Linked DNA regions of Symmachiella macrocystis. The protein of the gene in region 2 interacts with the protein of the main gene of each other region in a pairwise test. Links are inferred from orthologs where the notes say so. Each region holds a gene or a part of one and is shown on either strand. Other genes may lie near its edges.

Region 1 (3,495 bases), on a different replicon or contig from region 2:
GCGCGAAATTGGAGATTTCATAGTGCTCGTAACCGGCGGCGGGGAGTTTATCGAGTGCCAGGGCGTACATCTCCCGTTCCAGCTCTGGTGTTGCCGGCGTGAGTTGCGATTTTTCACGGCGGGTCCAAAAGGCAGTGCCTTTTTCAAATGTCAGCCCATACGTCGAGAGATGCTGCGGGTGATGAGCGACAGCCATTTCGAGAGTCGACTCCCAGAGTGCGAGCGATTGTCCGGGGACTGCGAATATCAAATCCAGGGCGATGTTGTTGATCCGACGGCGAAGCCACTGTAGGGATTGGTCGATTTCCTCCTGACGATGATCCCGTTCCAACACCGAAAGGATTTGGGCATCAAACGATTGAATTCCCAGACTGACGCGATTGACACCCGCGTCGGCCAGGATGGCGATTTTCTCCTCGCTCAAACCGGCCGGATTGGCTTCGACGCTGAATTCGCAGCCAGCGGCCAAGCGAAATTTACTCAACACGATCTCCAACAACCGCTTTAGGTCTGCCGGGAGTAGGTGCGTCGGGGTGCCGCCGCCGAAAAAAAGCGTGCTGATCTCGGGAGAATCTTCGACGCGGGACAACTCCATTTCCAGTGCGCGGAGATAGTTGTTGATCAAGTGATCCTTGCCGGCGACAAGCGTGAAGTCGCAATATCCACAGCGATGCGCGCAAAACGGCACGTGGATATAGATTGCTTGTGGCGGGGCAAAAACCGGGTTCATGGGAAAATACCAATGGCAAAGAGCTAGACCAGCAGCGTTAAAATAGACGGCGTCGGTAAGTTCGGCAATCGCGGTGGACCGCAATTGACCAAAAGTGCGGTTTTCTGGTAGTTTCCGCCGCGTCGCAGCTCGCACGGCGGAGTTTTTTTCAGACGGGCGACCAATCCCAAGACGGTCGATGCTCTACGCAGGCAAGGCATCGTATCGTCCGGCTACGAACGGAGCGCGAAGTATGTGTGGAATCGTGGGGTATGTGGGTGGAAAACCGGCTTCTGCGTTACTGGTCGAGGGACTACATCGGCTCGAATACCGCGGTTATGACAGCGCGGGAATCGCCGTTCGCAATGGCGAAGGCATCAACATCCGCAAACGCGCCGGTCGCGTGGGCGAACTGGTCAAATTGCTCGACGAGGAACCGATCCAGGGCAGCCTGGGGATCGGCCATACCCGCTGGGCGACACACGGCGAAACAACCGACACCAACTCGCATCCGCATGTGGGCGGCAACGGCGAGGTGGTATTGGTGCACAACGGCGTGATCGAGAACTATGCGTCGCTACGGGAATCGCTGCAAGTCCGTGGGTACGTGTTCAAAACCACGACCGATAGCGAAGTGGTCGCACATCTCATCGCCCATCATCTGGATGAATGTATTCGCATGGGGGACGATCCCCAGGATCGCGCGACGATTCAACGCACGCTCGAAATGTCATTAAAACAACTCAAAGGCACCTACGGACTGGCGATCATTTTTCGTGATCACCCGGAATTGTTGGTGGCGATCCGAGCCGGCAGTCCGCTGGTGATCGGCATTGGGCACAACGAATACTTCTTAGCCAGCGATTCCAGTCCGCTCGTCGGACATACCGACGAAGTCGTCTATCTCGACGATCACGAATGGGCGTTCCTCAGCCCCGAGGGGATGGAAATTATCCATCGTGATTCCGGACAACGGGCGCCCTCGATTCAAACCCTGGATCATGTCGCCGGTAATATTGATTTGGGGAATTTCGATACCTACATGCTCAAGGAGATCTTCGAGCAACCCCAATCGCTGGAAAACTGTTTGCGGGGACGCATCGACGATGATGCTGCCAGTGCGAAGTTTGGCGGACTCAATGTCGACGTACAGGATTTGCGGCACGTTGATCGAATTGTCTTAACGGCTTGCGGTACAAGTTGGCATGCGGCGCTGGTCGGAGAGTATCTGATTGAGGAATTCGCCCGCATTCCGGTGGAAGTCGAATATGCCAGCGAGTTTCGTTATCGCAATCCGCCCATGACCGACCGCACGATGACGTTCGCCATCACACAAAGCGGCGAGACGGCCGATACGTTGGCGGCGCTACGGGAAAGCCGCCGCAAAGGGCATGCGACGATGGCGATTTGCAACGTCGTCGGCTCGACGATCGCCCGCGAAGCGGACGGTGGAATTTATCTGCATGCGGGACCGGAAATCGGCGTCGCCTCGACCAAGGCGTTTACCTCACAAGTGACGTCGTTAATGTTGTTGGCCCTCTATCTGGGGCGCATGCGGCATCTGTCGTTTCCCGCCGGGCAACGCTTGATCAAACAGATGCGCCAATTGCCGCAACTGGTCGAAAAAACACTCGCCTGCAACGAAGCTGTCGCGAAAATCGCCACGAAGTATTTCGACCGCAACAATTTCCTCTACCTGGGCCGGCTTTATAATTTCCCCGTGGCCCTGGAAGGCGCGTTGAAACTGAAGGAAATCAGCTACATCCATGCTGAAGGCTATCCAGCGGCCGAAATGAAGCACGGGCCGATCGCATTGGTTGACGAAGTCACTCCGAGCGTGTTTGTGGTTCCACACGGGACGATGTACCCCAAGGTGATGAGCAACCTCGAAGAGGTCAAAGCCCGCAAGGGACCGGTGATTGCCATTGCCTGCGAAGGGGACAAAGAAATCTCCGCAGCAGCCGACGACGTGATCTTCGTACCGGATGTCGAAGAGTATCTGCAACCGATTGTCACCTCGATTCCGCTCCAATTACTGGCCTATCACGTCGCAATACTGCGAGGCTGCAATGTTGACCGCCCACGCAATCTGGCGAAAAGCGTGACGGTGGAATAACGCGGGTTTCTTGCCCCAATCCATCTCGCCACTTCCCCAATCGCGCATCGCTGAGTTATCATAGGCATTGGCATGTTATGACATGCGATGTGCTGCGGTTCTCACCATCCCGCAGTACTGGGGCTGAGGCATGGATATTATACATACGTAGAGATTGTGGGCGGAGAATCGATGAAAATCTTGCTGGCCAACCCGCGCGGGTTTTGTGCGGGCGTCAATATGGCAATTGAGTGTCTGGACGAGGCGCTCCGCATCTGCGGGCCCGAAATTTATGTCTACCACGAAATTGTGCACAACAAATACGTCGTCGAAAATTTCACCGCTCAGGGAGTGACCTTTGTCAACGACCTGGACGAAGTCCCGCACGGGGCGTTTTTGTTGTATAGCGCGCACGGTGTCTCGCCGGAGTTGCGGGAACACGCAGCCAGTCGCAATCTGCGGACGATCGATGCCACCTGCCCGCTGGTGACCAAAGTGCACCTCGAAGCGGTCCGCTTTGCCAAACAACACTACAACATTGTGCTGATCGGCCACGAAGGGCACGACGAAGTGATCGGCACGATGGGAGAAGCTCCCGAATCGATTACGCTGGTGGAAACCGCCGAAGATGTCGATCAGCTGGAATTCCCACCCGGAAGCAAAATCGCCTATCTCACACAAACGACCCTCA
Region 2 (3,423 bases):
GTCGTCGGGTGACAGTGCGGAAAACGCAGCTGTGTTGGGCAATGCTCGCGATGGCCTGATTCTCGGCTGTGATGTGTTGACGCAAGGTTTGCAGTCGAAACTAGCAGTATGACAGCCCGCGAATCCCGTTTTTTGGCTTTGAGGTGGGATGAATCTGGGAAAATATCCCAAGTTCATTAAACTTATTGTTGATCGAGCCGGCGACGGCGCGATACAATTTTATGTAAGTCTAGGGTAAATAGAGGGAATGGTTGAATTCCTGCGATTTCTTTAGCAAAAGTTCTGTGCAGATTTCCGTGCCTTAGTTTCCGGCGAATAACAAAATTGCCGTCGTTCCGTGAAAGGAAATGTTCCATGTTGCCGCGATTCCTTAGCAAGCCGTTTCGAGGACGAACCGCGTTATTGATGACTTGTTTATCAATCGCCGGTGTTGTCACGCTCACAGGGGCGTCGAAATCCCGAGCCATTACCAAATTGACCCTCGATCCGACTGCGGATGTCGTGCCGCTGTTCGATGGGATTGAGCAAAAGTCGTTGGACGTTTCGTACATTGCCAAGGATTCCAAAGGCGGAAACCTGTTCATCACCAATACGGGTGACAAGCCGTTGACGATCCAAATGCCGAAGGCATTCGCGGCTGTGCACGTGATGAAACAAATTGGCGGTGCCGGCGGGAATGTCGGTGGCGGTGGCGGTGGCTTTGGCGGACAAGGCGGCGGCGGTGGCGGCCAAGCGGTTGGCGGCGGCGGCGGGTTCGGTGGTGGTGGTGGCGGATTTGGTGGTGGCGGTGGTGGCGGCGGATTATTTTCCGTACCTGCTGAAAAAACCGCGAAGATCAAAATCAAGACGGTTTGCCTCGAGCATGGTAAAGCCGAGCCGCGTCCCAAAATGGAATACGAAATCAAACCGTTGGAAGAATTCACCAGCAACGGACCATTGTTGGAATTGGTCGAAAGCTATGGCTCGAGCCGTAGCAACAGCGATTTCGGCGCCGTTCAAGCGGCCGCGTGGCATCTTGCCAATGACATGAGCTGGCGTGAATTGGCGCAGAAGAAATTCGATCGCGTCGGACGTCCGGACGAAGCGTACTTCAGCGGTCGTCAACTTCAAGCAGCCCAAGGTATGGTGACCATTGCTGTGACCAAGTCCAAGGAACGTGAAGAAGAAAAAGCTAAAGAAGGCGGCGACAGCGTGCGTACCTACAACGAAGAAAAGTAGTTGCACGCGATTTGCACAGCACAGAATTCACGGAACACGAGGAACTCGCTTCTCTGCAAAGAGAGGGGAGTTCCTTTTTTTAATTTGTCCATTGTTTCTATCGCCCGCACCTTTCCCTGTGATAGCGACGAATTGCCGCCTCTGCTTCAGGGCGGATTACGATTGTCGGTCGCGCCGCACGTAACTGCGCCATTGCCTCATCTGCGTGACGGGCCATGCCGGTGTGTAGCAGGTAAGCACCCACCACGGCGGCGCTGCGGGAATAGCCGATATTGCAATGCACGTAAACCACTCCGCGCTGTGAATGCAATTCGATGAATTGAACCGCCGTATCGAGTTGCTCCGGCGTAGGAGCGGTCAAATCTAAGACTGGCAGGGCCAAGTAATCCAGCCGTTGAAATTCACTTGGTTCGGAGAATGCAACGGTCAGGTCGACAACAGCGGTGACGCCAGCGCGAATCGCCTCTGCGGCTTCATGGTCCGCCAAACGTCTGCCAATCCGAAGCTGTTCGGTTACGGTATCCCACGGGCGGCATTCTTGGCGGTAATGTAACCACGATAAGTACTGCCCGAAAAACACCGGAGCCAGGATGAGCTGCGAACAGAATGGCAGTTGCCCGTCGCGTTTGTCGAAAATTCCTGGTCCGATGCCGAAATACCCCGCAGCGACCAATCCCGCCGAAACGGCCGGCCACAATAACCAGAGCCCCCAGGAACCGATGCCGATCCCGACAACGGCCAAAGCGATTGCGCCGCAGGCATACCGTCGTCCGACAGCCATGTTCTGCTCGACCGGTAATCGGAACGGCGTCGAACGGACGAGGTAGAAGCAGACTGCGGCTAATACGAAACCGCCGGCAACGTCGACGATATGGTGTTGATAGGTCAGCAACGTCGATAGGCCAATCAAACTAAACCAAAAGTTGGATGCCCAGCGGACTGCTCCGTGGGTGTGCCGTGCGTAATGCACGGCTAGAATCGTCCGCAGCGCGATGTGCAGCGACGGGCAGAGGTTGTACGGGAGGTCGAATTGGCGAAATTGATTGAATAACTCTCCCAGCATCCCCGATACCGGCGGACGTTCGACGGCCAATTGCAGAGGAAACAGCAAAAAACAACCACCTGCTAAGAGAATGGCCAGCAAGATTCGCCGTGACAAGATTCGCAGTTCCACACGATCACGGCAGAGAAATGGAGCAGCGACGAAAAACAGGTCGATCGACATATAGGGAATGATCATCGCCGGGACGAATGGAATGATCTGTTCCCAGTCGTAGTACCACGTTCCCACGTCACTGCGGAGCGATGAGATGTAGTTTGTTGCTGAGTAAACCAACATGAATAATAGTGACAACCCTGCGGAGGTGAGCGCTGGTTGTTTCCATGACATGGCATCGGATCGTTGATGCTTGGGGTATTGGTTGCTCATGATTGCCTTGATGAAATTCGGTATGGCAAGGTTTGTGTTAGCTGCGCCGTGGTTTGGAAATGCTATAGTGAGTAGCAGAGCCGCCTGTTGTTTATGGCGACTTGATTTGACAAATATCATGGAAAAACTATGCCGAGCATTTACGATTTGAAGCCGCGGTTCCAAGCGCTGTTGCGACCGATCACACGCGGATTAGCGGCGGCGGGCGTGACGGCCAATCAGGTCACCGTGGCTGCGGCCGTGTTGTCGATTGCGGTTGGGGCTTGTATTGCGCTCTACCCAGAACGACGGTGGCCGCTGCTGCTGGTTCCGCCGTTTTTATTCGTGCGGATGGCGCTCAATGCGGTTGACGGCATGTTGGCTCGCGAACACGGCATGAAATCGCCGCTGGGGGCGATCCTGAATGAATTGGGGGATGTGATTGCCGATGCTGCGCTGTATCTGCCATTTGCGCTGGTACCAGGTGTGCACCCGGTGTTGGTGGTGTTGGTGGTGATTGAAGGCATTATCAGCGAGATGACCGGCGTGGTTGCGGTGCAAATCGGGAGCGAGCGGCGCTATGACGGTCCCTTGGGGAAGAGTGATCGTGCGTTTTTGTTTGGCTTCATTGGCTTATTGCTCGGTTGTGGGGTCGAGACCGGGCGGTGGTTGGACGGCTTGCTCGTCGTCGCAATTGTTCTGTTAATGCTAACGATCGTGAACCGCGCCCGGCGTGGTTTAGCGGAAGTACGGGCGGCATCGTCTGAAAATGTAGTGAATTCTCCAAATTCCGCGTG

The links. The genes of interacting proteins can lie anywhere in the genome.
Region 1: the proteins of CA54_RS24440 (region 2) and glmS interact in binary tests that used the Escherichia coli proteins (3 or more experiments, as listed by UniProt). The link is inferred for Symmachiella macrocystis from one-to-one orthologs.

What each region holds. Positions count from the first base shown.
Region 1 is NZ_SJPP01000001.1:1,627,879-1,631,373, forward strand. The notes cover bases 455-3,393. They hold glmS (glutamine--fructose-6-phosphate transaminase (isomerizing)), read left to right. Parts: upstream 455-962; coding sequence 963-2,825; downstream 2,826-3,393. Other genes in these bases: hemW (radical SAM family heme chaperone HemW), read right to left, coding at 455-730; ispH (4-hydroxy-3-methylbut-2-enyl diphosphate reductase), read left to right, coding at 2,997-3,393. Also shown: more of hemW, read right to left, coding at 1-454; more of ispH, read left to right, coding at 3,394-3,495. UniProt on the Escherichia coli protein: Catalyzes the first step in hexosamine metabolism, converting fructose-6P into glucosamine-6P using glutamine as a nitrogen source.
Region 2 is NZ_SJPP01000003.1:254,625-258,047, reverse strand. The notes cover bases 463-3,329. They hold CA54_RS24440 (phosphatase PAP2/dual specificity phosphatase family protein), read right to left. Parts: upstream 2,609-3,329; coding sequence 1,316-2,608; downstream 463-1,315. Other genes in these bases: CA54_RS24435 (CDP-alcohol phosphatidyltransferase family protein), read left to right, coding at 2,777-3,329; CA54_RS29610 (hypothetical protein), read left to right, coding at 463-1,218. In the rest of the region: more of CA54_RS29610, read left to right, coding at 355-462; more of CA54_RS24435, read left to right, coding at 3,330-3,423.